One region of the Flexivirga sp. B27 genome, then DNA from elsewhere that is predicted to be linked to it. Evidence: riboswitches for the same ligand, from Rfam matches in the RefSeq annotation. Region 1 holds a riboswitch; the other holds the start of a gene.
What was found. A riboswitch is a leader RNA that binds a small molecule or an ion and turns the genes downstream of it on or off. The one in region 1 is predicted to bind cobalamin.

Region 1 (14,545 bases):
ACCGCCTGACGGTCGCCCCCGTGGTGCGCCCGGTCCCCGATGAAATCGTCCACGACACCGCTGCCGATGCCGTCCGCGACCTTCGGCCCGGGATCGCGCACCGCGATCTGCGGCACGGCGCGCTTATGGATGCCCGTCATGCCGTGGTTGGCCGGATTGGGTTGTGCCCGACCGGTGTTCGTCGACAGCACGAGTCCGGTGCCCGTTTCGCCGCTGCCCACCCAGCTCTCGTCGCAAACCACGACGCCATTGTCGGCCGCACACAAACGCGATGCAATGCGGTCTCACCGCGACTAGCGTGCACGATGTGACAGACGATCTCGCACGCAAACCCACCCCCGTCGACGCGATCGCGGAGGACTTCCACGACAAGTCCCTCCGGCTCTCCCCCATGCTGGGCACCTATATCGGCTCCGGCGAGCGACAGGACGAGCTCGACGACTTCTCCCCTGCCGGCCTCGCCGCCGCCAACGCCCTGACCCGCGAGACGCTCGCCGCGCTCGAGCAGGCGACCCCCGAGGACGACGTCGACAAGGTGACGATCGACGCGATGCGCGAGCGCCTCGGCCTCGACGCCGAGATGTACGACGCGCACCTGCAGCACGGCGCGCTGAACGTCATCGCCTCGCCGTTGCAGGACATTCGCGACGTCTTCGACCTGATGCCGACCGACACGCCCGACCAGATCGACACGATCGGACGGCGTATGACGGCCGTGCCGACCGCCCTGGACCAGTGGTTCGAGTCGCTGCACACCGCCACGGAGCACGGCGTCGTCAGCGCACGCCGCCAGGTCGAGGCCTGCATCAAGCAGACGGAGGACCACACAGCCGCCGACGGCTACTTCGCCGAGCTGAAGTCCCAGCACCCGCAGATCGCCGACGCGGTCGACACCGCAGCGGCCGCCTATGCCAAGGCCGGCGAGCGCCTGCGCGCACAGATCCTGCCGCTGGCGCCCGAGGCCGACGGATGCGGCCGGGACGCCTACGGCCTGCACTCACGCTATTTCCTGGGCTCAGCGGTCGACCTGGAGGAGACCTACGCCTGGGGCCAGCAGGAGCTCGCCCGCATCACCGAGCAGATGCAGCAGATCGCCGAGCAGATCAAGCCGGGCGCCACGGTCAAGGAGGCGATGGCCGCACTGGACACCGACCCCGACTACACGCTGCACGGCACCGACGAGCTGCAGCGCTGGATGCAGGGCAAGGCGGACGAGGCGGTCGCTAACCTCGGCGCCAGTCATTTCGACATACCCGAGCCGGCGCGCACCATCGAATGCTGCATCGCCCCAACGCAATCCGGCGGCATCTACTACACCCCGCCGAGCGAGGACTTCTCCCGTCCGGGCCGCATGTGGTGGTCGGTGCCCAAGGGTGAGGACACCTTCAGCACCTGGCGTGAGCTGACCACCGTCTACCACGAAGGTGTGCCGGGGCATCACCTGCAGAACGGCCAGACGATCTTCCGGTCCGGGCTGTTGAACACCTGGCGCCGCCTGGACGTCTGGTGCTCCGGGCACGGCGAGGGGTGGGCGCTGTATGCCGAACGCCTGATGGACGACCTGGGCTACCTGCAGGACCCGGGCAACAAGCTCGGCATGCTCGACGGGCAGTCGCTGCGTGCTGCCCGCGTCGTGGTCGACCTCGGCGTGCACTGCGGCTTCGAAGCTCCGGCCGAGGTCGGCGGCGGTGCCTGGACCTACGACAAGGCCTGGAAGTTCCTCAATGCCCACTGCGACATGGGCGAAGGCTTCCTGCGGTTCGAGCTGGACCGCTACCTCGGCTGGCCCGGCCAGGCCCCGTCATACAAGGTCGGCGAGCGGATCTGGCTGCAGCTGCGCGACGAGATGCGCGAGCGGGAAGGCGACGCCTTCGATCTCAAGGCGTTCCACCGTCGGGCGCTCGACATCGGCTCGGTCGGCCTCGACACGCTGCGCGGCGCGGTGTTGGGCACGCTGTAAGGGCCACGCACCTGGAAAGATGACAGGGTGCATATCGCGCTGCCGCTCTTCCTGCTGACCGCCGCGGTCGTCGCCATCGCTGCACTCGCTCGCCGGGTGGGGCTGTCCGCGCCGCTGTTGCTGGTCGCGGTCGGTGCGGTGACGTCGTTCCTGCCGTTCATGCCCTACCCGTTCGAGGTGGACCCCGAGATCATCCTGCTCGGGTTCCTCCCGCCGCTGCTGTTCGCCGCGGCGTCCAACACCTCGCTGATCGACCTCAGCCGCGAGCGTCGGCAGATCCTGCAGATGTCGGTGCTGCTGGTGTTGTTCACCGCGTTCGGTGTCGCGCTGGTGGCGTGGCGGCTGCTCGACGTGCCGTTCGCGGCGGCCGTCGCCCTCGGTGCCGTTGTCGCGCCGCCGGACGCGGTCGCTGCGACGGCGGTCGCGCGGCGCATCGGGCTGCCCCGCCGCGTGGTGTCGGTGCTCGAGGGTGAGTCACTCTTCAACGACGCGACAGCACTGGTCACGGTCAACACCGCGAAGGGACTCATCGCCGGAGGCGCAGGCGCGACAACGGTTTTCACCGCCGGTCGAGACTTTTTCTGGGCGTCCGCCGGCGGCGTCGCCATCGGCTTCGTCGCCTACCTGCTGGTGTCGTGGGTATGGCGACACGTCACCGACACCGTCACAGTGGTCGCGCTGAGTTTCCTCAGCCCGTGGATCGCCTACCTGCCGGCCGAGGAGGCACACGCCTCCGGCGTGATCGCGGCCGTCGTGTGCGGTGTGGCCACCAGCCACGAGGCGCCGCGGATCCAGACCGCCCAGTCGAGGGTCTCCGAGCAGCTGAACTGGGCGTCGATGACCTTCCTGCTGGAGAACATGGTCTTCCTGCTGATCGGCCTGCAGACCCGGACCATCGTCGATGGTGTGCGCAACTCCGGCAGTGGACTCGGCCGCACCGTCGGCATCGCACTGCTCGTGCTCGTGACGGTCATGGTGCTGCGACCGATCTGGTTGCTCGGCTCGGAGGCCATCAGTCGTCGCATGGGGTGGTCGAGCACGGCGATGACAGGGCGCGAGGTCGCCATCGCCTCCTGGGCCGGGATGCGCGGCGTGGTCACCCTGGCTGCAGCGTCACTGCTGCCGGCGGACACCCCCGAACGCGCCGCGATGATCTTCATCGCGCTCTTCGTGACCGTGGGAACCCTTGTGCTGCAAGGATTCACGCTCGGTTATGTCTCCCGTCGACTCGACCTGCACGGCCCCGATCCGCGCGAGGACGCCCTGCAGACCGCACAACTCACCCAGGCGGCGGTCAACGCCGGCAACCGCCGGCTGGAAGAAGAGCTCGACGACAGCGAGTTCGAAGTGCCCGAGCAGGTCATCACCGTCCTGCAGCACCAGGGAGCGCGCCGGGCGAACCTCGCCTGGGAGCGTCTCGGGCACAGTGACGAGGGCACCGAAACGCCTTCGGACGCCTACCGTCGCCTCCGCTCGGCAATGCTGGATGCCGAGCGCACGAAGGTGCTCAAGCTGCGCGACAAGGGCGTCATGGATCACGAGGTGTTGCAGGCCGTGATGGGCTCCCTGGACCTGGAGGAGTCCATGATCGCCCGCGTTCAGGACTACGACCGCAGCCTGACCGAGCGCATGCTGCTCACCCCCGAGCAACGCCAGTTCGGGTGCGAGCACCTGGCGGACGCGCCCTTCGCCACCGACCCGCTCACACCGGACGGCTGCGAGGAGTGCTTGCAGGACGGCAGCGTCTGGGTGCACCTGCGCCTGTGTCTCGCCTGCGGGCACGTCGGGTGCTGCGACTCCTCGGTCGGCAAGCACGCCAGCAAGCACCACGAGGAGACCGGCCACCCGGTGATGCGGTCCTTCGAGCCCGGCGAAGGCTGGCGCTGGTGCTTCGTGGACGACGTCCTCGGCTGAGCCTCCGCCGCACTCACATCTCCACGAATCCGCTTTCGTACGCGATGATCACGGCCTGCACCCGGTCGCGGGCGCCGAGCTTGGCGCGCAGATTGCGCACGTGCGTCTTGACTGTCTCGATGCTCAGATAGAGCTCCGAGGCGATCTCGGCGTTGGAGCTCCCGCTCGCGATCAGCCGCAGGATCTCCTGCTCCCGCTCGCTGAGCCGCTCCTGCAGGGCGGTGCCGTCCGGCCGGCGCCCGCGAGCTGCCACCAGCCCGCGCACCGCCTCCGGGAAGAGCAGCGAGTCACTGCGCTGCACCGTGCGTATGGCGGACACGAAGTCCTCCGCGCGGGCCCGTTTCAGCAGGAACCCGCGTGCCCCGGCCCGGAGGGCGTCATACACGTAGTCGTCGTTCTCGAAGGTCGTCACGACCAGCACCGCCGGACCGCCGCCGTCCAGTTGCGTCAGCAGCCGGGTCGCCCGAATCCCGTCGACTCCGGGCATCCGCACGTCCATCAGCACCACGTCCGGTCGCAACCGGCGCACCAGCGGCACCGCCTCCGAGCCGTCGCCGCACTGGCCGACGACCGTCAGGTCGGGCTCGCTGTCGACGATCGCGGCGAGTCCGCTGCGCACCAGCGGCTCGTCGTCGACGAGGACGACCCTGATCTCATCCATGCCTCTCCCCTGTCGCCAACGGCAGCTGCACCGACAGCTGCCACGTCCCGTCGTGCCGACCTGCTCTCATGCTGCCGCCGAGCGCCGTCGCGCGCTCCTCGATGCCGCGCAAACCTCGACCCTGCCGACCGTGAGCGCGGCCGGTGGTCGGGTTGCTGACGACGACCCGCAACTCGTGCCCCTCCGCCCGTATGTCGAGTGCGGCGGTCCGCGGATCGGCATAGCGCATCGCGTTGGTGAGTCCTTCCTGCACGATCCGGTATGCCTCCACACTGACCACCTCCGGACGCACCGCCGCCAGGTCACACACGTCGGCGCGCACCTCGAGTCCCGCCGCGCGTGTTGCCACGAGCAGCGCATCGACCGCGGTGAGGTCCGGCGCAGGTGCCGTCGTCACGACGCGGTCCTCGCGCAGCAGGCCGAGCGCGTGATCCAGGTCCGCGGTCGCCGACCTGGCAGCCTCCTCGATCGCGGTCAGCGCGGATGCCGCGAAGGCGGGATCACGGTCGATGACCTTGCTTGCCGCGGCTGCCTGGACCGTCACCAGCGACAGAGCGTGACCGACGCTGTCATGGATCTCCCGGGCGAGCCGATTGCGTTCGACCGCCCGGTGCACGTCCTGCTCGAGCAGCTCGATGCGCTCGGCCTGCGAGGGGCCGAGCAGCGCCGGGGCAAGCGCGGCGAGTCCTCGCCCCAGGACCGGCAGCGCACCGACCGCGACGAGAAGGACCACGGGTGTCCAAAGCGGGCTCGACGCATAGAACGCGAGCAGGACGAGCAGGACCGGAACGAGTCCGGCGAGCAGGTGCAGCGCGAACCACGCGAGCGTGCGCGACCGCTGCGGCCGGCCGACCGCCGGACCCGGCGTGCCGCTCGAAAAGTGCACTCCCAACAGCGATTCCGCCGCCGCAGCCTCCACGGAGCGCACGCCAGGAACCACACCGATCCCGACGATGGGGACCACGACGAGCACGACGGCGAGCACGACGGCGAACCACCCGGGCAGGGCATCGGACTCCAGCAGCAGCACGACGAGAGTCACGTCCAGCAAGGCGAGCGACAGCACCAACCCGGATCCGAGCAGCACGAAGACCGCTCGCAACCACACCGAGGTGTCCAGGATCCGCCGCATGCTGTCGATCCTTGCAGAAACGCAGCGCTGAGATATCCCTCCGCAGTGGTAGCTGGTTACCCCTTCCGCGCGAAGCGACGGCCCGGCCGGGACACCGAGAGTGGAGCCGTCATCCCATCACCGAGGAGCCGGAAATCCAATGACCGCAACACCTTTCATGTCCCGTCTGCACGGCCCAACTGCCGCCAACGTGCCACGGTGGGCGATCGGTGCGGCATACGCCATCCATCTCGCGGTGCTGCCGTCGTGCATCTGGCGGATCCTCGGGTTCACCTTCAACGTGCCGCTCGCCGAGCGCAGTCCGGGCGGGGGAAGTCTCCCCGACAGTTGGGGTCCCCTCTACGTCATCGTGCTGAGTCTGGTGACCGAGGCTTTCGCGTTCCTGGCCTTCGGGCTCGTATGCCGCTGGGGCGAGGTCTTCCCCGGGTGGATCCCGGGACTTCGCGGCCGGCGGGTGCCGATCAGCGCCGCGGTCGTCCCCGCGGCCATCGGCACGCTGATCCTGCTCATCTACGGCGTTGCGTTGTGCATCCACATCGTCACCGGCGGCCTCGGCACCGAGACCGACGGGAACGGCACTCAGATGTATGTCCATGCGTGGCAGACCGTCCTGGCAGGAGTCGCCTACTTCCCCCTAGTCGCCTGGGGGCCGCTGCTCGGCCTGCTGACCGTCCGCTACTACCGGCGCCGGAGCCTCGCATGAGCACCCGCACGCTTCCGGACCGCCTGCACGGCCCCACCGCAGCGAACGTGCCACAGTGGGCAATCGTCTCGGCATACCTCGTCCACCTCGCGGTGCTGCCGTCGTGCATCTGGCGCATCGCGGGGATGGTCTTCGACGTGCCGGTTCTCGAAGCCGAGACCGAGGGCCGGCACACCGGTCAGGGGCCTCAACTGATCCCCGACAGTTGGACGACGGTCTACGTCATCGGGTTGAGCGTGATCAGTGAGGGTTTGGCGTTCCTGGCATTCGGGCTCGTATGCCGCTGGGGTGAGGTGTTCCCGCGCTGGGTCCCGCGGCTGCGCGGCCGGCGGGTGCCGATCATGGGTGCCGTCATACCTGCGGCCATCGGGTCGACCCTGCTGTTGGTCTTCCCCTACGCCATGTTCATGGACCTCGTCCTGGGCCGCACCGTGGGCGGCGCGAGCAACGACACGACGGGCATGGTCACGCACGGTTGGCAGACCGTTGCGTTCGCGGTGTCCTACCTCCCGTTGGTCGCCTGGGGACCGCTGCTGGGTGCGCTGACCGTCCACTACTACCGGCGCCGCAGGCCCCAAACACAAGCACCGACAACCGAATCCGACGGCAACACCCCATTTGTCGCGGCGAAGAATTAGGCTTGCGGATCGTGACTGTCGACCTCGTGCTCGCCTCTGCTTCCCCCGCCCGCCTCGCGACCCTGCGGTCCGCCGGTGTCGAGCCGGAGGTGATCGTCTCCGAGGTCGACGAGCCGGCGGTCATCAACGACGCCGAGGCGGGGCTGGGCGCGACGCTCGCCGCCGACGATGTCGCGCTGCTGCTCGCCCGGGCGAAGTGCGAGGCGGTCGCTTCGGCGACCGACGCCGACGCACTCGTGCTGGGTTGCGACTCGGTGCTGGAGTTCGAGGACTCCACGTTGGGCAAGCCGGCCGACGCGGCAGATGCGATCGCCCGCTGGCAGCGGATGCGTGGCCGCTCCGGCACCTTGCACACCGGGCACTGGCTGGTCGACGGCCGTGAGGAGTCCACCGGCGCGACCTTCGGGGTCGTCGCCTCCACCGTGGTCCACTTCGCCGACGTGACCGACGAGGAGATCGAGGCGTATGTCGCCACGGGCGAGCCACTGCACGTCGCCGGTGCGTTCACGATCGACGGCTTGGGTGGACCGTTCGTCCGGCGCATCGAGGGCGACCACCACAACGTGGTCGGCCTCAGCCTGCCGGTGCTGCGCGAGATGCTCGCCGAGGTCGATGTGCGGTTCGACCAACTGCGCGACTGACACCGTCCGGCCCGGCCGGTTCTTGACCAATCCGCCCGGTCGTCAGGCCGTTTCGACGGAGTCCTCGACGGCCGACATACGCATCAGGCGGGGGAAGGGCAGCACGAGCACGCCCGACACCACGAGCAGCACCGCGAAGGTGACCATCGCGGTCTCACCCCCGGCGGCACCGATCAGGAAACCCATCGTCGCGGGCGCGAGCGCCGTCAGCACTAGCGACAGCACGTTGTCGGCGCTCATCACCCGGCCGAGCCGGTCCTCGGGCGTGCGTGAGGTCAGCACCGACACGACGGCGGCGTTGCACGGCGCGAGCAGGAAGGTCCCGCACGCCATCAGCGCCATGAGCACGAGCGGGGCGTGGGCGAACGCCATACCGGTGAAAGCGACGGCGCCGATCAGCGGCGTCAGCAACATCAGCACGCCGACGCTCAGGTGCTCCAGGATGCGTGCGGACAGCAGTGACGCGATGAGCATCGACACCGCCATCGCGCTCGACACCGCACCGATCCAGGCGGGCGCGGTGCCGCGCTGCTGCATGGTGATCGTCACCGACACCACGAGGCCGGTGCCGGCGAAGTTGAGCAGCGTCGAGAGCAGGGTGATGGTGCGCAGCAGCTCGTGGCCGAAGAGGAACGACAGCCCGGTGCGGATCGACGGCCACAGCGCTTCGCGGTCATCGCGTGCCTTGCCCGGCATCGGCGTGCGCACGCGGAAGGCACACACGATGGCGACCGCGTAGCTGATCGCGTCCGCGACCATCGGCAGGCCACGGGTGATGCCGAAGAGGAAGCCACCGAGGGGTGGCCCGGCAAGTCCGGCAGCGGCCGAGCGCACCTGGTTGTTGACCGCTGCTCGAGGGATGTCGTCCTTGCGCACCACGTTGCGCACGGCGACCTGCTCGGCCGGTCCGTAGAAACTGTTGGCAACACCTCCGCACGCAGCCGCGAGCATGAGGTGCGGGACGGTGATGTGGTCGGCGAAGGCCGCCAGCGCCACGGACAGGTAGGCGACACCGCCGAGTGCGGCGGCAGTGATCATCGTCCGGCGACGGTCCCAGCGATCGACGAGCGCTCCGGCGGGTATGCCGATGACGACCAGCGCCATCGTGGCTGTGCCGGCCACCAGACCGACGGCGAACGGGCTGCCGGTGGCTGCGAGCGTGATCAGCGGGAACGCGATGCTGCTCATCCGGCTGCCGAGACTCGACACCGCTCCGCCGAAGATCAACCTGGCGTAGTCGCGGTTGTGTCGCAGCGGTGGCAACGCGGCTCGCTCCGCGTCGTCGGCTCCCACCGTCGCGCGCCCCCTTTCGTCCACTGTCACGCTTCACCACCCTGCCATCCCGGATCCCGCGGTGGTGCCACCGAAAGGTAAGGGTTTGGTCAGGTCGCGACGTCAGTCGCAAGTCGTTCGCAGAGTCGGGCGATCACGAGTTCCTTCCCCTAGGTCGGAGACTAACGTCCTGCTCGGAGACAGCTCTGCACGGTCATCTTGTCGCCGCCCCGAACACGCCCGGAACCAGATTTCCGCCAGTGAGGAGCCGGAAGGGTGGCCCGGCGTGGGGAGCCGGAGGACGCCGGGTCGGTCGGTTGGTTGACCTCGAGCTCGCTTGAGGCAGCAGGATGGTGGACATGATCACGTGTGCCACCTGTGCGGTGGAGTATGACGATGCGGCCGAGGGTCGGGACTGCCCGATCTGCGCCGACGAGCGGCAGTACCTCCCCGAGGGCGGCCAGATCTGGACCAGCCTGAAGCAGCTCGCTGCGGACGGGCACCGCGTCGAGGTGCTCGACCTCCGCCCCGGCCTGACCGGGCTGCGGACCGACGTCGGCATCGGACAGACCGCGCTCCTGGTGCAGACGCCGGACGGCAACCTGCTCTGGGACCCACCGGGTTTCATCGACGACGAAGCGGTCGCGGCCGTGGCCGGCCGTGGTGGCATCCGGTGGATCGCGGCGAGTCATCCGCACATGTTCGGCGTGCAGCTCGAGTGGTCGGCGGCCTTCGACGACGCGCCGGTCCACGTCAATGCCGCGGACGCAGAGTGGCTCGGACGTCGCGGCCCGGCGATCAGCGAGTGGGACGACGAGCTGCAGCTGACTGAAGGGCTGACCCTGCACCGGATCGGCGGCCACTTCCCGGGAAGTGCGGTCGCGCACTGGGAGCATGGCGCCGATGGCCGCGGCACGCTGCTCAGTGGCGACACCATCATGTCCAACCCGGACCATCGCTCGGTGAGCTTCATGCGAAGCTACCCCAACCGGATCCCGTTGTCCGGCAACGTTGTCCAGCGGATCGCTGCACGCGTGAAGCCACTGGCCTTCGATGAGCTGTGGAACAACTTCGGTGTCGCCGTGGCGTCGGATGCAGCAGCTGCGGTGCAGCGCTCTGCACAGCGGCACATCGGGTGGGTGCGAGGTGACTTCGACCAGCTGACCTGATGGTCAGGCGATGGCCGGGTCGGTGGCACCGGGTTTCGGACCCACCGGCTCAACGTCAGCGAGCAGCGGCATCCGGCGAAGCGGTCCGACCAGCACGATCAGCGAGGCCACGACAAGCAGCAGCGCTCCGAGGCAGACCATCGCGGGCTCGCCGCCCCACCACTCCACGAGCAAGCCACCCACGGCAGGTGCCAGCGGCGACATGGCCAGGACACAGGTCATCAGCGCGCTTTGGACCCTGCCCTGCATCGTCTCCGGCGTGATCAGCATGACGTAGGTCATGAAACCGGCGTTGAGGGCAGGAGTGAGCAGGAACCCGACGACCAGCAGCGCGAGCACCACCGGATAGCTGTGCACGAAGGCGCAGGTCACCAGGCAGGCGCCGAGCAGGACAGCGCCACCCATCAGGACGCGACCGGCCGCCACCTTCTTGAGGATCGCCCCTGCGGCAACCGCGCCCGCGATCGTCGCGACCGCGATCGCCGTCTCGGCCAGCCCGATGCCCGCCGGACGGACGCCGCGCTGCTGCAGGACGACGATCAGCACCAACATGAAGCCGCTCCCCGCGAAGTTGATCAGGGTCGCTATCACCATCACCGGGCGGAGCACCTCATGGCGCCATACGAACCTCAGGCCGGATCGCATTGCCTGCAACGGGGGCTCGTGCGTGTCGCCCTCCGGCGGCGGCGCCGGCAACGGCGTGCGGACCAGCAGCGCCGCGGCCGCTGAGATGAGGTATGACGCGACGTCGGCCAGCACGGGCAGCGACCGGGAGATCGAGAAGAGCAGCCCGCCCAGGGGCGGGCCGACCAGGCCGGTGACACCCTGTCGCCCCTGCATCGCAGACATCGCGGTGCTCAGATCCTCAGTCGGCACAACGGTTTTCGTCGCCAGTGTGTCCGCAGGGGTGAAGAATGCCTCCGCTGCGCCGACCACCACGCCGGCGATCACCAGCTGGGTGATCGTCAGCGCATCGGCGGCATACGCCAGCACGACGGTCGCGTAGGTGGCAGCCGCCGCCAGGGCCGACCAGACCATCGTCGCCCGCCGGTTCCAGCGGTCGACGAAGGCTCCGGCGGGCACCCCGGCAACGACCAACCCGGCGACCACGGCTCCCCCGACGAGCCCCGCGAGCGCCGCATTGCCGGTCAGCCACAGTGCAAGCAGCGGGAACGCCAAACCGCTCATCCGGGAGCCGATCCCGTTGAGCGTGTTGCCGACCATCAGCAGCTCGAAGTCGCGATTGCGCCACAGCGCCGGACGCTTCACGTCCGTCGGCGTTTGCTCAGGCCTGGTCTCCCCGGGTGTTGTCATGACGGACAGCCTGCACCCGTCGTGAATATTACGCAAGATTATTTGCGCATTTATTTTTGCGCATGTCCCTTTGCGAACCACTCGCCCCGTCCGGCACAGTGGTGTCGTGAGCACGCAGGACGACCGAGGCGACCCCAAACGCATCGCAGACCCTCGCGCCCTGAAGGCACTGGCGCACCCGATGCGGATGCGCCTGATCAGCGAGCTCGCCACGCGCGGTTCATGTCGCGCCGTCGATCTCGCCAAAGCCCTTGGCGAACCTGCCAATTCGGTGAGTTTCCACCTACGTCAACTGGCCCGTTACGGACTTGTCGTCGAGGACACCGAACGCGGCACGGACGGCCGCGAGCGGTGGTGGCGGACCCCGTCCGCCCAGGGGTTCATCGTGAATCTCGACGAATTACGGAAGCTACCGGGCGGACCGCAAGCGGTAGGCGTCTTCGAGCAAGTGACGGAGGGCTCGGCGCACGCCCTGGTGTCATTGGCGTTCAGCCGGATCGACGCGCCGGACGACAGCGCGCGTAGTTGGGTGAACGACTTCGGCCTGCACCTGAGCCGTGAGGAGGTCGACGAATTCCTCGAGGAGCAGTGGCAATTCATGATGCGGTGGATGGACCGCTCTCGGCACCTCTCGCAATCCGGCGATGACGTCGAGCGCCATACCTACTACACGATGATGTTCGGCGCTCCGGTCGACGAGGTGCTCACGTCGGAGGAGTCCGAGCCTCGAACCTCCCCGAAGGAGGCGGCCGACCGCGAGTAGGCTCGTTCATGCGACAGGTTCGAACCGCCCTGCACCCCAGGGCAGTTCGTCGTAAGAGGGAACCCGGTGCGACTCCGGGACTGCCCCGCAGCGGTATGTGAGAACGACCTCCGTCATACGCACTGGCCAACCGGTCGGGAAGCGACGGACAGTAGGCGCCCAGGCGTGCTCACGAGTCCGAAGACCTGCCGGTCGCCCGAGCCCGGACCCGGGTTCGGCCGATCGATGACCTCTCGGGCGGGTCACGGAGGAGTTCGACATGACCAACAGCACCACCGCCACTGTCCTCGGCTGGCCGCGGCAAGGACCGAAGCGCGTGTTGAAGCGGGCCATCGAGGCCTACTGGGCCGGGCGATCCAGCGCGGACCAACTGCACGAGGTCGCAGCCGGCCTACGCGCTGACGCGTGGAAACAGCTGTCCGACAACGGCATCCGCGAAGTCCCCACGGGCGACTTCTCCTACTACGACCACGTGCTCGACACGGCGATCATGGTCGGTGCCGTCCCGCAGCGCTACCGCGACGCAGCCACGGGCGAGCTGGACATCTACTTCGCCATGGCCCGGGGCAACGACCAGGTCGCGCCGCTGGAGATGACCAAGTGGTTCGACACCAACTACCACTACCTGGTGCCGGAACTCTCCCCCACTACGACCTTCACCGCCGACGCCTCGCGGCAGATCGAGCACTTCAACGAGGCAACAGCTGCCGGCCACACCGCACGCCCGGTGCTCGTCGGACCGCTCACCTTCCTGTTGTTGGCCAAACCCGCTGCCGACGCGCCCGCCGACTTCGACCGGCTGTCGCTGCTCGAGCCACTGCTGGAGGTGTATGTCGAGATCCTGGCCCAGCTGCGCGAAGCCGGTGCCGAGTGGGTGCAGCTCGACGAGCCGGCGCTCGTGCTCGACCAGCCGGCCGCCGTGTTGGACGCTGCCCGCGCGGCGCTGCAGCGGCTCGGCTCGGCCACCGACCGCCCGAAACTGTTGATCGCCAGCTATTTTGCGGCATTGCAGGACGCCTTCGAAGTCCTCGCCGACGCGCCCGTCGACGGCGTCGCGATCGACTGCACCGTCGCCGACAACGTCACCGCGATCCTGGAGCACGGCCTCGCCGGCAAGCGCCTGGTCGCGGGAGTGATCGACGGCCGCAACGTCTGGGCTGCCGACCTCGACGAGCGCCTCGCCACGCTGCGCCGACTGGCCGCCCGGGTCGACGACCTCGTCGTCGGGAGCTCCTGCTCCCTGCTACACGTCCCGCTCGACGCGTCCAAGGAGACCGCCGTCGACGACGAGGTGCGCAGCTGGCTCGCCTTCGCTCGGGAGAAGGTGCTCGAACTCCACACGCTGGCAACGGCATTGGACGACGAAGCTGCTGCGACACCCGCACTGGAGCGCGCACGTGACGCGATCGCCTCGCGACGCAACTCGGCACGCACCCACGACGCCGCCGTCCGCGCAGGGATGGCCGGAGTCACCGAAGCCGACGCCCACCGCGCGGCGGCTTTCGAGCAGCGGCGTCCGCAGCAGCACGAAGCGCTCGGCCTGCCCGTGCTGCCGACGACCACCATCGGGTCGTTCCCGCAGACCGACGCCGTGCGCAAGGCGCGGGCCGCACTGCGCAAGGGCGAGATCGACCGGGCGGCATACGAGTCGGCGATGCAGGGCGAGATCGCCGCGGTGATCGAGCTGCAGGAGGAGCTCGGCCTGGACGTCCTGGTGCACGGCGAGCCCGAGCGCAACGACATGGTGCAGTATTTCGCCGAGCAGCTCGACGGCTACCTGGCGACCAGCCACGGCTGGGTGCAGTCCTACGGCACCCGCTGCGTCCGGCCGCCGATCATCTTCGGCGACGTCTCCCGCCCGGAGCCGATGACCGTGCGGTGGTGGCAATACGCCCAGTCACTGACGCAGCGACCCGTCAAGGGGATGCTGACCGGCCCGGTCACCATGCTCGCGTGGTCCTTCGTGCGTGATGACCAGCCCCTGGGCGACACGGCCCAGCAGGTCGCGCTCGCGCTGCGCGACGAGGTGTCGGACCTCGAGGCTGCCGGGTGTCGCGTCATCCAGGTCGATGAGCCCGCGCTGCGCGAAACGCTGCCGCTGCGGAGCGCCGATCGTCCGGCATACCTGGACTGGGCGACCGAATCCTTCCGGCTGGCAACGAGTTCCGTCGCCGACACCACGCAGGTGCACACTCACATGTGCTACGCCGATTTCGGCGACATCTTCGCCGCGATCGACGATCTCGACGCCGACGTGATCAGCCTCGAGGCGACCCGATCGGGTATGTCGCTGGCGGACGACCTGCAGCAGTCCGGCTACGCCAAGGGTGTCGGCCCGGGCGTCTATGACATCCACTCCCCGCGGGTGCCGTCCAGCG
Region 2 (14,545 bases), on a different contig from region 1:
GTCCTGCGCCAGCGTGGCGATCACCTCGTTGGCGTTCATGTTGGACGACGTGCCCGAGCCTGTCTGGAAGACGTCGATGGGGAACTCGTCGTCCCAGGCGCCCCGTGCCACGTCGGCGGCAGCTTCCTGGATCGCGCGCGCCTTCTCGGCGGAGAGCGCGCCGTTCTCACCGCGCACGACCGCCGAGCAGCCCTTGATCGACGCCAGCGCACCGATCAGCTCCCGCTGGATGTGCTTGCCGGAGATGGGGAAATTCTCCACGGCTCGCTGCGTCTGAGCGCGCCACTTGGCGTCGGCCGGCACCTCGACCTCACCCATCGAGTCGTGCTCGATGCGGGTTGCGGGCATCGGATCGGACACCGAATCGGACATCGAATCATCCTGTGCAGTCATTGTTCTCGGCTCCCGTCGCTGTCGTGACCGAAGCCTCGAGCACCATGACCACAGCAGACTTCGGACCTACTTCGGACCTACTCAGCAAGTCTGCCACTGAGCCACGCGACGCGTTCAGCCGCCTGAACCGGCCTTCATCGGCGCTCGACCGGCCGGTTGCTCCGGTCGAGGCGTGAGTGGCTTCGCCGCCTTCGTCGCCCGCGAGGTCGGCTTGCCCGATCGCAAGGTGAACTTTCGGCCGTAGTGCTTGATGCTGGCGTGCCCGTCCGGACCGTCGACCAACTCGTAGACCGTGCGCTCGTGGGTGATCTCGACCCGGATCTTGCAACTCTGCCAGCGGATCGTGAACGCCAGCCGTTCGATGCCCTCCGGCAGCGCGGGGGCGAAGCTGAGCTGACCGTGATGATCGCGCATTCCGCCGAAACCGCACACCAGCGCGAGCCAGGCACCGGCCAGTGACGCGACGTGCACACCGTCCTTGGTGTTGTGCTCGAGGTCGTGCAGATCCATCAGCGCGGCTTCGGTCGCGTAGTCGTGTGCCAGGTCGACGTGTCCGACCTCCGCGGCGATGACCGCCTGGGTGCACGCCGACAACGACGAGTCCCGGGTGGTCAACGGCTCGTAGTAAGCGAACGCACGCGCCTTCTGCTCAGCGGTGAATTCGTCGCCGCACCAATGCATTGCGAGCACCAGGTCGGCCTGCTTGATCACCTGCCGCGGGTAGATGTCGACATATGGGTAGTGCAACAGCAGCGGGTAGCTCTTGTTGTCGTGCGTCTCCTGGAAGTTCCAGACCCGGTGCCCGGTGAAGGCGGAGTCCTGCATGTGCACGTCGCGTTCGCTGTCATAGGGCACCGCGATCGTCTCGACGGCTGTCCACCAGTCCGCGCGCTCGGCCTCGGTGACCTTGAGCTCCTTCGCCGCCTTGGGCCAGCGCTCGACGGCCTCGGCCGCGTAGCGCATGTTCCGCGCCGCCATCAGGTTGGTGTAGAGGTTGTCGTCCACGATTGCGCTGTATTCGTCCGGTCCCGTGACACCGTCGATGTGGAACCGGCCGTCGCTGCCGTGATAGCCGATGTCGGCCCACAAGCGAGCGGTCCGCACCAGCAGCGGCAGGGCGACGTCGCGGTCGAACTCCTCGTCCAACGTCCAGTAGACATAGCGCGCCGCGGCCACTGCGACGGCCGAGTTGATGTGGAAGGCTGCGGTGCCTGCCGGCCAGTAGGCCGAACACTCCTGACCGCGAATCGTGCGCCAGGGGAAGGTGATTCCCTTCAGCTTCAAAGTCTGCGCGCGCTCTTCGGCAAGGTTCGCGATCGACAGGCGCCACATCAGTGCGTCCCGCGCGGCCTGCGGCGCGGTGGCAGTCAGCACCGGCAGCACATACATCTCGCTGTCCCAGAAACAGTGCCCGTCATACCCCGGACCGGTCAGGCCCTTGGCGGGTATGGCGCGGCCCTCCGACCGGGCGCCGGACTGCAGCACGTGCCAGAGCCCGAAACGCACGGCCTGCTGGATCACCGGATCACCGTCGACCTCGACATCGGCTCCGTCCCAGAACTCGTCGAGGTAGTTGCGCTGCTCGGCGACCAGACTGTCCCATCCGGTGTGCAGCACGGCCGAGAGGGCGGCGTCCACCTGGTCCCGCAGCGCGGGCAAGGTGCGCTGCGAACTCCAGCCGTAGGCAACGAATTTCGTCAGACCGACGGTCTCGCCCGGCTGCAACTCGGTGCCGACCGTCGTGCGTGTCCAGTCGGGCTGGATGTAGGTGTTGCTGTGGAAGTCGGTCTCGGCGTGGATCTCGTGGTCGCAGGCGACCGCCATCCGCAGCTTGCTCCGCCGGGTGCGGTGGATCAGCAGGGAGCGGTTGTCGGTGTGCGAGTGCTCCTCCGGGTCCAGCGGGTCCTTCAGCGCTGCCGCGACCCGCGGATCCTTGGACGTCGTCTCGAGGTTCTCGTTGGCGACCATTTCCGACTGCATGACGATGCGCACCGGCCGGTTCACGGCTTCGACCGTGTAGCGCAGCGCGAGGATCGCGCGTTGGGTGAAGGACACCAAGCGAGTCGAGCGGATGCGCACCTGCGCTCCTGCCGGCGTCTCCCAGAGCAGGTCGCGGTGCAACAGGCCGTCCCGCAGGTCGAGGGAGCGCTCCTGATGGCGGACCACGCCGTAGCGCAGGTCGAGCGGCTGGTCATCCACGAGCAGTCGAATGATCTTGCCGTCAGTGACGTTGACGATCGTCTGCCCCTCTTCGGGGTAGCCGTAACCGGCTTCGGCATACGGCAGCGGGCGCTCCTCGTAGAACGAGTTGAGGTAGGTGCCGAGCAGTGCGTTGGGTGTCGACTCGTCGTAGTTGCCGCGGACCCCGATGTGCCCGTTCGCCAGCGCGAAGACTGACTCGGACTGGGCGAGATTGCCCGGGTGGACGCCGATCTCGCGGACTCGCCACGGCTCGACGGTGAACTCGCTCTTGGCGTTGTCGGTCATCGCGTCAGCCTTTCTGGTCGATGAGTTCGGACAGATCACGCACGACGATGTCGGCGCCGTTCTGCTGCAGCGCGTCGGCGTGACCGACCCGGTCGACACCCACCACGTAGCCGAAGCCGCCGGCGCGTCCGGCGGCGACTCCGGAGACGGCGTCCTCGAAGACAACGGCTTGATCCGGTGCGGCACCAACGAGTTTCGCGCCGGCCAGGAAGGAGTCCGGCGCCGGTTTGCCCTTTATGTGCTGCTCGGCAAGGGTCACGCCGTCGACACGTCCCTCGACATACTGACCGAGCCCGGTGACCTCGAGGACCTTCTCGGTGTTGGCACTGGAGGACACCACGATCCGACGCAGGCCCTGCTCCTGGGCGAGCTGCAGATAACGCCGGCTTCCTTCGTAGACCTCGACGCCATTGCGCTCGATCTCGTCCTGCAGCTTGTCGTTCTTGCGATTGCCCAGCCCCCAGACCGTTTCGGCGTCGCCACCGTCGTCCGGTGACCCGTCCGGCAGGTGTATGTCGCGCGACGCGAGGAAGTCACGCACCCCGTCCTGGCGTGGCTTGCCGTCGACATACTTGTTGTAGTCGTCATCGGTGAAGGGTTGAAAACCCTTGCCGTCCTTGGACTCCAGGTAAGCATCGAACATCTGCTTCCACGCCGTGCGGTGCACCCTGGCGGTGTCGGTCAGCACACCGTCGAGATCGAAGAGGCAGGTCGTGATCGAGTCCGGCAGTCCAAGCATCGAACGTTCCTTTGGCGCATCTGCACGCGTGTCGTGACGGTCCAGCATCTCTGGTGGGCTCCTGGCAGGGTAGACCGGAAGTCGTGCAGAGCACAGAAGATCCGGACGGTGTTTCCGGACCACGGCACGCCTGCCGCCCGCCGAGTGACGGCTGATCGGTCGAGTGACGGTCGAATGGCGCCGTCGCTCGGCGAGGAAGCCGTCACTGGCGGAGGGTCGGCGGCATACGCTGACCGTATGTCGCTTCCCGGAGTTGCCCGAGCGATCGATCGCGCCGTCGCCGACCGGCGCATCGCCGGTGCGGTGGTGCTCATCGCCAGGGACGGCCGGCTCGTTCATGAGCAGGCGGCCGGGATGGCCGACCTCGAGTCGCAGACCCCGATGACGCCGACCACCGTCTTCCGCCTCGCATCGGTCACCAAACCGGTCATCGCCGTCGTGACGATGCACCTGGTGGAGCAGGGAACGCTCGACCTCACCAGTCCGATCACGCGATGGCTGCCCGACTTCCGGCCCGCACTCGCCGACGGTTCGACCCCCGACATCACCGTCGACCACCTGCTCACCCACACCGCGGGACTCAGCTATCGGATGCACGAGCCGCCCGGCAGCGACTACGACACGCTGCGCGTCTCCGATGGCCTGGACCGGACCTCGTTGACGCTGCAGGACAACCTCGCCCGCATCGGTCAAGCCCAGTTGCGCAGCGTCCCCGGCACCGAATTCCGTTATTCCGTGGCGTATGACGTGCTCGGCGGCGTCATCGAGGCCGCGACCGGCAGCACGTTGCCGCGAGCCGTGCACGAGATCGTCAGCGGTCCACTGCAACTGCACAGTTTCGACTTCGCGGTCGGTGAGCGGGCACAGGTGGCCACGGCATACAGCGACGGACTCAGCCCCATCACCGATGAGCCGATTTCCAACGACGTCAACGTTGTTCGCTACTCCCCCGAGCGGATCTTCGACCGCTCGCAGTGGCCGTCCGGCGGAGCGGGCGCGGCCGCCAGCGCACCCGACGTCCTGCGCTTCCTCAACACCGTCGCACTCGGTGGCGCCCCGATCCTGCACTCCTCCACGGTCACCGAGATGTATGCCGCGCGGATCGGGCGGCAGCTGACTCCGGCGGTGCGCGACTCCTTCGCGCGTGGCTGGGCGGTGACCTCTCCGGACACCAGCCCGCTCTACGGCCTGCCGCTGGACGCAGTGCACTGGGGCGGTGCCTACGGGCACTCCTGGGCCATCGACCCGGCCACCCGCACGGTCGTGGTGGCGCTCACCAACACCACGCCGGAGGGCACGTCGGGTGCTTTCCCCTCCGACGTGGCGCGTGCCGCCTTCCTCGACCTGGCGAGCGGCACCGGCGACTTCAGCGACAACACAGGCGACAACACCGCTGGCGATGGCGCGACGGGCGGCCCCGCGTAACGTTGGCTCGATGAGCAGCCTTCCGACATACACCCTGAATGACGGCACGACCCTGCCCGCAATCGGTTTCGGCACTTACCCGCTCAGGGACGACGACGGCACCGCGGCGATCGAGAGCGCGCTCACCGCGGGATACCGATTGCTCGACAGCGCAGTCAATTACGAGAACGAAGCCGAGGTCGGTGATGCGTTGCGCCGGTCGGGCATCCCGCGCGACGAGGTGCAGATCCAGACCAAGATCCCCGGGCGCCACCACGGGTATGACGAAGCGCTGGAGTCGATCCGGACCTCGCTGGAGACACTGCAGCTCGACCGCATCGACGTCCATCTCATCCACTGGCCGAACCCCAGCGTCGACAAGTACGTCGAAGCGTGGAAGGCGCTGGTCACCGCGCAGCAGGAGGGCCTGGTGACAACCATCGGTGTCTCCAACTTCACTGCTGCACAACTGGATCGCATCATCGACGCGACCGGCGTGACTCCGGCGGTCAATCAGATCGAGCTGCACCCCTACTTCCCGCAGGACGAGATGCGCAAGGTCAACGCGGAGCTGGGCATTCAGACCGAGGCGTGGAGCCCCATGGGCAAGCGGCAGGCGCCCTTCGACGAGCCGCCGGTCGCCGACGCGGCGCGCGCCCACGACGTGACACCGGCCCAGGTCATCCTGCGGTGGCATCACCAGCTCGGCAGCCTGCCGTTGCCGAAATCGGCCACGCCGGGGCGGCAGCGGTCCAACATCGACATCTTCGGTTTCGAGCTGTCCGAGGCGGAGATGAACGCCATCACCGGCCTCGGCCGCCCGGACGGACGACTCTTCGGCGGCGACCCCAACACCCACGAGGAGATGTAAGTTCACCCCACGAAGTTCTCCTCCGCTTCGCTCCCCCGATACTTCGCGGGGACCCCGAATCCGCACCCCGCGAAGTTCTCCGCGGGGGGCCACTCTCAGTGCGGGTCGTATGACGCGCGCCGTGCGGCGCGGCGCAGCACGACGAGCACCGGTCGGCCCAGCAGGGCGATGGCCAGGGCGTTGGTGATCGCGCGGCCGGTGTCCCAGCCGCCCGTCGACGTGACGAGGGTGTAGATGCCGAAGCGGTGCAAGTTCTCCAGCAGCGAATCGCCCGGAACATACGCGAGATTCGCGTGTCCGGAGATGTCCGTCCCGGCGAGGAACGGCCAGCTGTAGAGGTTCATCAGCAACCCGAAGAGGTATGCCGCGACGATGCCGTAGCCGATCAGCATCACCACCTCACGGGTGCCGCGCACGCGCCGCGGCAGCAGCCCGGCGCCCATCCCGATCCACGCCGAGCAGAGCATCTGGAAGGGCAGCCAGGGCCCGACGCCGGCAGTGATCAGTGCGGACGCGAAGAGCGAGGTGCACCCGAGCACGAAACCGAAGCCCGGTCCGAAGACGCGTCCGGCCAGGATGAGCAGGAAGAAGACTGTCTCGACGCCACCGGTGCCGCCACCGGTCGGTCGCAGCGCGGCATCGACCGCCGACAGCACGCCCAACAGCGCCAGGGCCTTGGAATCCATTCCCCCGTCTGCGAATTCGGCGAGCACGACGAAGACCAGCAGCGGCAGCGTGATCGCAAAGATGATCGGGGCGTCGGTCACGTGAGCAGCGTCGGTCCCGCTGTGCTGGGTCAACAGCGGCCAGCAGAACATCGCCAGGCCGGCGATGCTGATCAGGACCAGCACCAGGGCGGACCGGGACCGGATCGGGACCGCGCGCCGACTCAGCGCCGCGACGAAGTCTCCCTGACCGTCACCGTCGCCTCGGGGCGTTGCCGGATCGGTGACCTGTTTCACGACGTGCCCTCTGGCAGCACAGCAGCCACGTCGTCCACCGTCAGGAACTCCTGCGGCGCCAGGACTTTCGCGACCTGGGGCGCGAAGATCGGCGACGCGGCGACGACGTCAGCGGTCGGTCCGTCCGCGATGATCTCCCCCTCGGCCAGCACGACCACCCGGTCGGCCAGGCGCGCGACGAACTCCACGTCGTGTGTGGTCACCAGCACCGCTCGCCCGTCGCGGGCCAGCGAGTCCAATTGGTCGGCCAGCAGCATCTTGGCCGTGTAGTCCAGCCCGCGGGTCGGCTCGTCCAGCAACAGCACTCGCGGCCGCCCCGCCAGCTGTATAGCGAGCACCAGCGAAAGTCGTTGCCCCTCGGACAGATCGCGCGGATTGTGGTCGTCGGCGATGCCCGGCGCGAGCTCGTCGAGGAGCTGCCGGGCACCCGGGCCGGCGGTCGCGCACTCCTCACCCACGGTCTCCAGATAGAGCAGGTCGCCAGGAGTCTGCGGGACGAGCGCGACCGGCGCCGGACCGTCGTCGGCGCGCCGCTTGCCGCTCTTCGACGCCGTTTCGACCCCGTCGATCAGCACCGAGCCGGCACTGCGCCGGCCACTGCCCTGCAGCGCCCACATCAGCGACGACTTGCCGGATCCGTTGCGTCCCATCAGGGCGGTGACGGTGCCGGCGTGCAGCTCCAGGTCGACCTCCCGGACGGCGATCCGCTCGGCATACCGGACGGTGACGCCCTTCGCCTGCAGCGCGACCTCGCCCGCCGGTCGGGTGCGCGGCGTGGGATCGGGCAGCCGGCCGCGCAACGGACGCGCCGCACGGCGCGCGTCTCGGACCGACAACGGCAGCGGCGACCAGGAGCACAGCCGGCCCAGCTCCACCACCGGCGGGGCCACCGGCGCGTCGATCATCATCGTCGCGGGATCACCGTTGCGCACGAGCCCGCCGGCGGTCAGAGCGACCACCGAATCGGCATACTGCACAGCTCTTTCCAGCCGGTGCTCAGCCATGACGACTGTCGTGCCGAGGTCGTGCACGAGACGCGTGATGGCCGCGAGCACCTCCTCGGCCGAGCCGGGGTCCAGCGCGGAGGTCGGCTCGTCGAGCACCAACACTTTGGGCGCAGTGACCAGTGCGGCGGCGATCGCGACGCGCTGCTGCTGCCCGCCCGACAGCGTCATCAGCGCGCGACGGCGCAGCTCCGCGATGCCGAGCAGATCCAGGGTCTCCTCCACGCGCTTCCGCATGATCGCCGGAGACACGCCCAATTGCTCCATTCCATAGGCGATTTCGTCCTCGACGGTGTCTGCGACGAAGCCGGCGACAGGGTCCTGACCAACCCGGCCGACCACGTCGGCCATCTCCCGCGGCGGGTGATCCCTGGTGTCCAGGCCCGCGACGGTGACGTGCCCGGACAACCTGCCGCCGGTGAAGTGCGGCACGAGCCCGTTGATCGTCCCGAGCAGCGTGGACTTGCCGACGCCGGTGCGGCCGACGACCAGCGCCAGCTCCCCCTCGTCGATGTGCAGGTCGACGTCTGCCAGCTCGGGGGCAGTCGCCTCGTCATACTGCACGGACACCTTGCGCAGCTCGATCATGCCGCCACCTCCTCGGTCTGCTTCGACTCGATCCCATCCGGCCCACCCGACCCATCCGGTATGACGCTGGGCGGCGACACCACCGCAGCGACCAGCCCGACCACCGCGGCGACCAGTGGCAACAGGTCCACCACGGGCCAGACCGCGGGTGTCGTCGACGGGTTCAGGTGTGCCGGAGCGTATTTCGTCGCTGCGATCATCAACGCACCCGACAGCAGACCACTCACCGCGACGGCCGCAGCTATCAGGTCGAAAGGATCAGGTCGATACCGCGTGACGGTGCGCTCCCGGGAGGAGAACGCCAGTCCTGCAGCGGCCAGCGCGACACCGACCACGAAGGCCGGCCAGCGGAAGATCGCCGGCGAGTGCTCGTCCAGCACACCGAAGATCCCGATGCACAGGGCGATCAGCCCGACGACGGTCAGCACACCGAGCACCCGCCGGCTGCGCTCCGGCGTCGCCCCGCGACGCCCGTATCCGCGCGAGTCCATCGCCGCCGCGAGGTGCAGCGACCGGTCCAGTGCGTCGGCGAGCACCGGGATCATGATCCGACGGACCAGATGCCACTTGCCGCCGTCGCTGTCCGACCGCAGCCGTTGTGCCCGCCGCACCCGGCGCAGGCTGTCGGCGATCTGCGGGAAGACCGACACCGCGACGACGACCACCGTGCCGATGTCGTAGAGCGCGATCGGCACGACCTTCAGCAGCCGCTTCGGGTTGGCCAGCGAGTTGGCCGCACCGATGCAGATGATCATGGTCGCGAGACGCAGTCCGTCATACAGGCCGTCGAGGATGTCGGACAGGTGCACCGGCCCCAGCAAGGTGATCCCGGCCGCCCAGTCCGGCAACGGGATCTCCGGCAGGTCGAGCACCACCGGTCCGCCACCGGCCGCGCCGAGGAAACACCGGAACGCCACGCGGATCAGCACCACGAACGCCCCGAGCAGCAGATAGACGCGCAGCGACCGCGCCCACGGTGCGTTGCCGCGCCGGAGCACCACGACGAAACATGCGACACCGACCAGCAGCAACAGCAGCAGCGGGTTGGTGGTGAAGGACGCCGCAACAGCCAGCCCGATCGCCCAGAGCCACCAGGCGACGGGGTGCACAGAAGTGGGTAGCCGGCTCACCCCAGGTTGCGCTTGCGGATGATCGCGACCACGCCACCGCCGATGGCCAGCGCGCCGAGGACTCCGCCGCCGACCACGGTCGTCGCGTTGATGCCCGAGGAGTCCTTCTTGGAGTCCTTGATCAGGTCGTCGCTGTTGGCGACCGGGCCGCCGGCTGCGTTGGTGCCTGCGCCCGATGAGGCGCCCGTGGCGGCGCCGGCGGACGAGCTGGCCGACTTGCTCGATGAGCTGCTCGAGGAGTGCGAGGCCTTCGCCTTCTTGCTCTTCGCAGCCTTCGACTTGGCCGCGGCCTTCGAGGCGGCGGCCTTGCTCTTGCCGGCCTTGCCCTTCGCTGCCGCGGACTTGGCCGCCTTGCTCTCGGCAGCCTTGCCGGACGCGGTCGACTTCGCCTCGGAGCCACCGCCCGCGTCTCCGGCGGTGCTGGTGCTGGTGCCCGGTGCCGGGTCGTGCTTCGGCGCGGTCGTGGTCGTATGACGCGGCGGCTGCGTGGTGGTGGTCGCGGGCGGCGACGTCGGCTCGGACGGTCGCGTCGGTGCCTTGCCCGGCGCGACCGTGGAGCCCTCGCTGAACGACCAGCCCTCGAACCCGCCCGGGATGACCTGGCTGGTCGACAGGCCCTTCTGGCTGAAGCTCCACGACCCGCCGTTGGGGGCCTGCCAATAGCTCCAGAAGGCCTTGGTCGGAGGCATCCGCGCGCACGACTCGTGGTAACCGCCCGGCAGCTCCTGCGTCGCAGTCGGCTTGCCGTAGATCCGGCACGCCACCGACAGGCCGACGTCCCTGGTGCCTTCCACCGGGATCCCGGCCGCCTGCAGCGCATCCAGGCCGCTCGCTCCGCTCCCGACCGGCGAGCACCGGATCGCCACGCCACCGCCGAGCCCGCGGAAGTCGACCACGACGGTGACCCCGGAGCTGGTCTTGCAGTAGCCGTTGTAGGCCTCCGCGTGTGCGGGCGCGGCCGATCCGACATACGCGAAGGTGGTCGCCGATGTGGCGAGCGCGAGAGCGGCGGCGGTGCGCACCGAGCGGCTGGGCATGACGGGTGTGGGTCCTTTCGTGTCAGGACTTCCACGCGTGCGACACGATCTCGCCCGCGACTGCAGTCCACGACAGTCGATCCGGTTGACGGGTGGCGCAGGTATTCCGACTCGTGACCCGTTGGTCACTCACGGCTGCGGGACAGCGCCGGATTTGCACCGGCTTCCCCTGCTCGCACCTGGACGCCCTCGACGGACGCCACCCACGAGATTAGCAGCGTCCGAGGGTGCCTCCGGACACTCGCTGCGGCTTGTGCAGTCAACTTGTGCAGTGCGCCCGTATGCCGCAGAGTCTCGCGAGTGACCCAGCCCTCTCTCGACCTCGACGCAGCACTGCGCACCCTCGTGGACCTGTCCGCCACGCATGACCGAGTCGTCGTCGGCCTGACCGGCCCGCCGGCCACCGGCAAGTCCACCGCGGCCGACCTGTTGGAGCGCGGATGCCGCGAGCGCGGCCTGCGGACCGTTGTGGTGCCGATGGACGGGTTCCACCTCGCCCAGGCCGTGCTCGACGAACGCGGTCTCGGGCCGGTCAAGGGCGCGCCGCACACCTTCGACGCCGACGGTTATCTCACGCTGCTGCAGCGCATTCGGCGCGATCACGACCGGACCGTGTGGGCGCCGGCGTTCGACCGGTCGCTGGAGGAGCCGATCGCGGGCTCCATCGCCGTCGCGCCGGACACGCAGGTCGTGCTCACCGAGGGCAACTACCTGTTGCTGGACGAGTCCCCGTGGCGCGAACTGCCCGGACTGCTGGACTCCGTCTGGTATGTCGACACCCCCGACCCGCTACGCCAGGACCGGCTGATCCAGCGGCACCGTCGATACGGCCGCAGCCGGGCCGAGGCCGCGGAGCGGGCACTGGGCACCGACGAGCGCAACGCCGAGTTGGTGCGCTCCACCCGGCACCGCGCCGGCGCCATACTCCTGCTGCCGTGAGCATGTGACCGATCCCACGCGGGCGAATGCCGTCTGCCGCGGCCCGCGAGGCAACCTTCGCGCCCGTGATGCGTCTTCCCACCATGAGGCGCAACGCGTATGTCGACGAGCGGCAGCCGGGCCTCGGCTCACCGCGACGAGGCGTTCCCTCATCGAGCGATGACTGGTTAGGGTCTGGGCGAGGGGTTGACGTGCCGTGACACTCACTGCACCTGCCGTGTATGCCGAGAGGCCGTATCGCTTGGGAGGTCCGATCCATGACTCCGGGTCGACCGCTGCCCATGAAGCGATGACGGACGACGACACGGTCGACCTGGCCGAGCTCTATCGAACGCACCATCTGCAGATGGTGCGGCTCGCGCGGCTGCTCGTGGACGACATGGCCAGCGCCGAGGACGTGGTGCAGGACGCCTTCCTCGGGATGCACCGCAACCGTGCGGCGCTGCGCGACTCACGCGCTGCTGTCGGTTACTTGCGTCGGGCCGTGGTCAACCAGTCCCGCTCGATGCTGCGCAGGCGGCGCACCGTGCGCGCGCACCTGAAGGTCGCCGAGCCGGAGATCGCACCACCGGCGGACACCGATGTGCTGCTCTCCGAGGAGCATCAGGAGGTGCTGCGGGCGGTCGACCAGCTGCCGCCACGGCAGCGTGAGGTGCTCGTGCTGCGCTACTGGTCGGACATGTCCGAGGCGGAGATCGCCGAGGCGCTCGGCATCAGCAAGGGGACCGTGAAGTCACAGGCGAGTCGTGCGATGGCGACTCTGGGCACGATCATGCAGGGAGGCGACAACGATGCATCCGTCTGATCACGATGACGACAAGACCGACACGACCGATCTCGAGCGTCGCCTGCGGGAGGCGTTCAGCGCGAAGGCCCTGCAGATCTCCGACGCGGACCTGGACCGCGAGCGCGAGGAGGAGGTGGTTGCGGCACTGAGTGAGCAGCGTCGCGGTCACCGGGCGACCCGCTGGTTCGCGGGCGTCGGTGCCGCCGCGGCCGCTGCTGCGATCGTCGGCATCACCTTCGTCGGCCTACAGGACAGTGGGCACCCGGAGATCATCGACGGGCTGCCGCCGGCCAGCACGACGTCGTCGCCGGCAACCGCATCCGGCAACAGCCCGGCCACGTCGTCGTCCACGTCACCGACGTCTGCGCCGCAGACCGCGACCGGCAAGACAATGCGCCCCAACCAGCAGAGCGGCGCGCAGCCATCCCTGCCGCAGTCGAGTGCGGCCACCGGGCCGTCCACGGCGCCGTCCAGCGCCACCGGCTCGACCGCGCCGAGCAGCAGTGCGATGTCCGGCGCGACCGGCCCGACCGCTTCGAGCAGTCCGCCGAGCCGCGCGTCGAGTGAGTCGATGACGCTCACCGCGCGGCAGCCTCCGATGTTGCCTGCCGGTCTGCCGCAGGCCAGCCCGCTCGGCGACCAGGAGTATGTCGGGGCCGTCCCGCTGCGCGACCCGTCCGGCGGCTCGCTGCGGGAGCTCTCGATGCCGTCCGGCACCAAGTGGGAGCGCACGGCCGAGAGCGGCAACAGCCTGACCGTCCGGATCACCGACCTGCCGACCGACATCGAGGCCTATTGGCAGCAGACGCTGCCAGGTCAGGGCTGGGTCCGCAGCGGGGGCGGCTGGAGCTTCCCCCACACCGGCTACACGGTCAGTGCGATCACCGACAAGGGCAGCTTCACCGTCACCTGGTAACACCCATTTTCGCCAGTGACGGCTTCCTCGCCGAGTGACGGTTGTATGGCGCCGTCAGTCGGCGATCTCGCCGTCACTCGGCGGCGAGGTGGCCGACCTGTCGCTCGAGCGGTCAGGCGTTGTCCTGCAATGCACGCTTGATGCCGGATCGCCAAGCGCCACGCTGCATTTCGCGCATCTCAGGTGACATCTGCGGATCCCATTGACCGGCACGGTGCCAGTTGCGGCGGAGCACGCGGATGTCGGACCAGTAGTCGACCGCCAGGCCGGCGAGGTATGCCGCACCCAGGCTGACGGTCTCACTCATCGTCGGACGCACGACCGACACGTCGAGCACGTCTGCGACCATCTGCATCATCAGGTGGTTGGCCGTCATACCGCCGTCAACACGCAATGATTTCAACGGAACTCCGCTGTCGGCGGTCATTGCCTCCACCACATCACTGGTCTGCCAGGCACACGACTCGAGCACCGCCCGTGCCAGGTGTCCGGCCGTGACGAAGCTGGTGAGCCCCGCGATCACACCGCGCGCGTTCGAGGACCAGTAGGGCGAGAAGAGCCCGGTGAACGCCGGCACGACGACGCAGCCCCCGCTGTCGTCGACGGTCCGGGCAAGCGTCTCGATCGCCGGCGCGGTGTCAATCAGCCCGAGCCCGTCACGGACCCACTGCACGAGGCCGCCGGCCACGGCGATCGAGCCTTCCAGCGCGTAGGCCTTCGAGCCGTCGCCGAGCTGATACGCGACGGTCGGCAACATCCCGTGTGTCGAGCTGACGATCTCGTCGCCCGTGTTCATCAGCAGGAAGGCACCGGTGCCATAGGTGCACTTGGCCTCGCCGGCCTCGAAGCATGTCTGACCGAAGAGCGCGCCCTGCTGGTCACCGACCGCTGCAGCGACCGGGACGCCGGCGAGCGCACCGGTCGCCATACCTATGACGCTCGACGACGGCACGATGCGCGGCAGGATCGACTCGGGAATGTCGAAGAAGTCGAGCAACTCCGAATCCCACTGGAGTCTCTCGAGATTCATCAACAACGTACGGCTGGCGTTGGTCACATCCGTGACGTGTATGCCGCCGTCCACCCCTCCGGTCAGGTTCCAGATCAGCCAGGTCTCCATGGTGCCCACCAACAGGTCGCCACGTCGGGCACGCTCCCGCAGGTCCGGCCGGTCCTTCATCAACCACGCCAGGCGCACCGCGGTGAAGTAGGAGGCGGGCGGGATGCCGGCGCGTTCGCGGAAGAAGCCCGCTCCGGGATCGGCCAGCAGTTGCTCGGCGGACGCACG

Region 2: it holds a riboswitch for cobalamin, as region 1 does, so the genes downstream of both, ACSZL9_RS13445 (hypothetical protein) here and metE (5-methyltetrahydropteroyltriglutamate--homocysteine S-methyltransferase) in region 1, are expected to answer to the same signal.

Annotation. Positions count from the first base shown of each region.
Region 1 covers NZ_JBPYUM010000002.1:201,011-215,555, reverse strand. Annotated here, with positions in the region: gene ACSZL9_RS09850 (MOSC domain-containing protein) at 1-242, opposite strand, end outside; gene ACSZL9_RS09845 (DUF885 domain-containing protein) at 272-1,960, shown strand; gene ACSZL9_RS09840 (cation:proton antiporter domain-containing protein) at 1,988-3,874, shown strand; gene ACSZL9_RS09835 (response regulator transcription factor) at 3,888-4,535, opposite strand; gene ACSZL9_RS09830 (sensor histidine kinase) at 4,528-5,667, opposite strand; gene ACSZL9_RS09825 (hypothetical protein) at 5,807-6,370, shown strand; gene ACSZL9_RS09820 (hypothetical protein) at 6,367-7,008, shown strand; gene ACSZL9_RS09815 (Maf family protein) at 7,020-7,649, shown strand; gene ACSZL9_RS09810 (MFS transporter) at 7,692-8,972, opposite strand; gene ACSZL9_RS09805 (MBL fold metallo-hydrolase) at 9,281-10,090, shown strand; gene ACSZL9_RS09800 (MFS transporter) at 10,094-11,404, opposite strand; gene ACSZL9_RS09795 (ArsR/SmtB family transcription factor) at 11,511-12,167, shown strand; cobalamin riboswitch at 12,166-12,374, shown strand; gene metE (5-methyltetrahydropteroyltriglutamate--homocysteine S-methyltransferase) at 12,427-14,545, shown strand, end outside.
Region 2 covers NZ_JBPYUM010000003.1:238,056-252,600, reverse strand. Annotated here, with positions in the region: gene ACSZL9_RS13485 (class II fumarate hydratase) at 1-372, opposite strand, end outside; gene ACSZL9_RS13480 (glycoside hydrolase family 65 protein) at 508-2,880, opposite strand; gene ACSZL9_RS13475 (HAD family hydrolase) at 2,885-3,619, opposite strand; gene ACSZL9_RS13470 (serine hydrolase domain-containing protein) at 3,857-5,044, shown strand; gene ACSZL9_RS13465 (aldo/keto reductase) at 5,055-5,894, shown strand; gene ACSZL9_RS13460 (ECF transporter S component) at 5,990-6,856, opposite strand; gene ACSZL9_RS13455 (ABC transporter ATP-binding protein) at 6,853-8,448, opposite strand; gene ACSZL9_RS13450 (energy-coupling factor transporter transmembrane component T) at 8,445-9,578, opposite strand; gene ACSZL9_RS13445 (hypothetical protein) at 9,575-10,615, opposite strand; cobalamin riboswitch at 10,695-10,832, opposite strand; gene ACSZL9_RS13440 (nucleoside/nucleotide kinase family protein) at 10,916-11,554, shown strand; gene ACSZL9_RS13435 (RNA polymerase sigma factor) at 11,844-12,359, shown strand; gene ACSZL9_RS13430 (hypothetical protein) at 12,346-13,257, shown strand; gene glpK (glycerol kinase GlpK) at 13,370-14,545, opposite strand, start outside.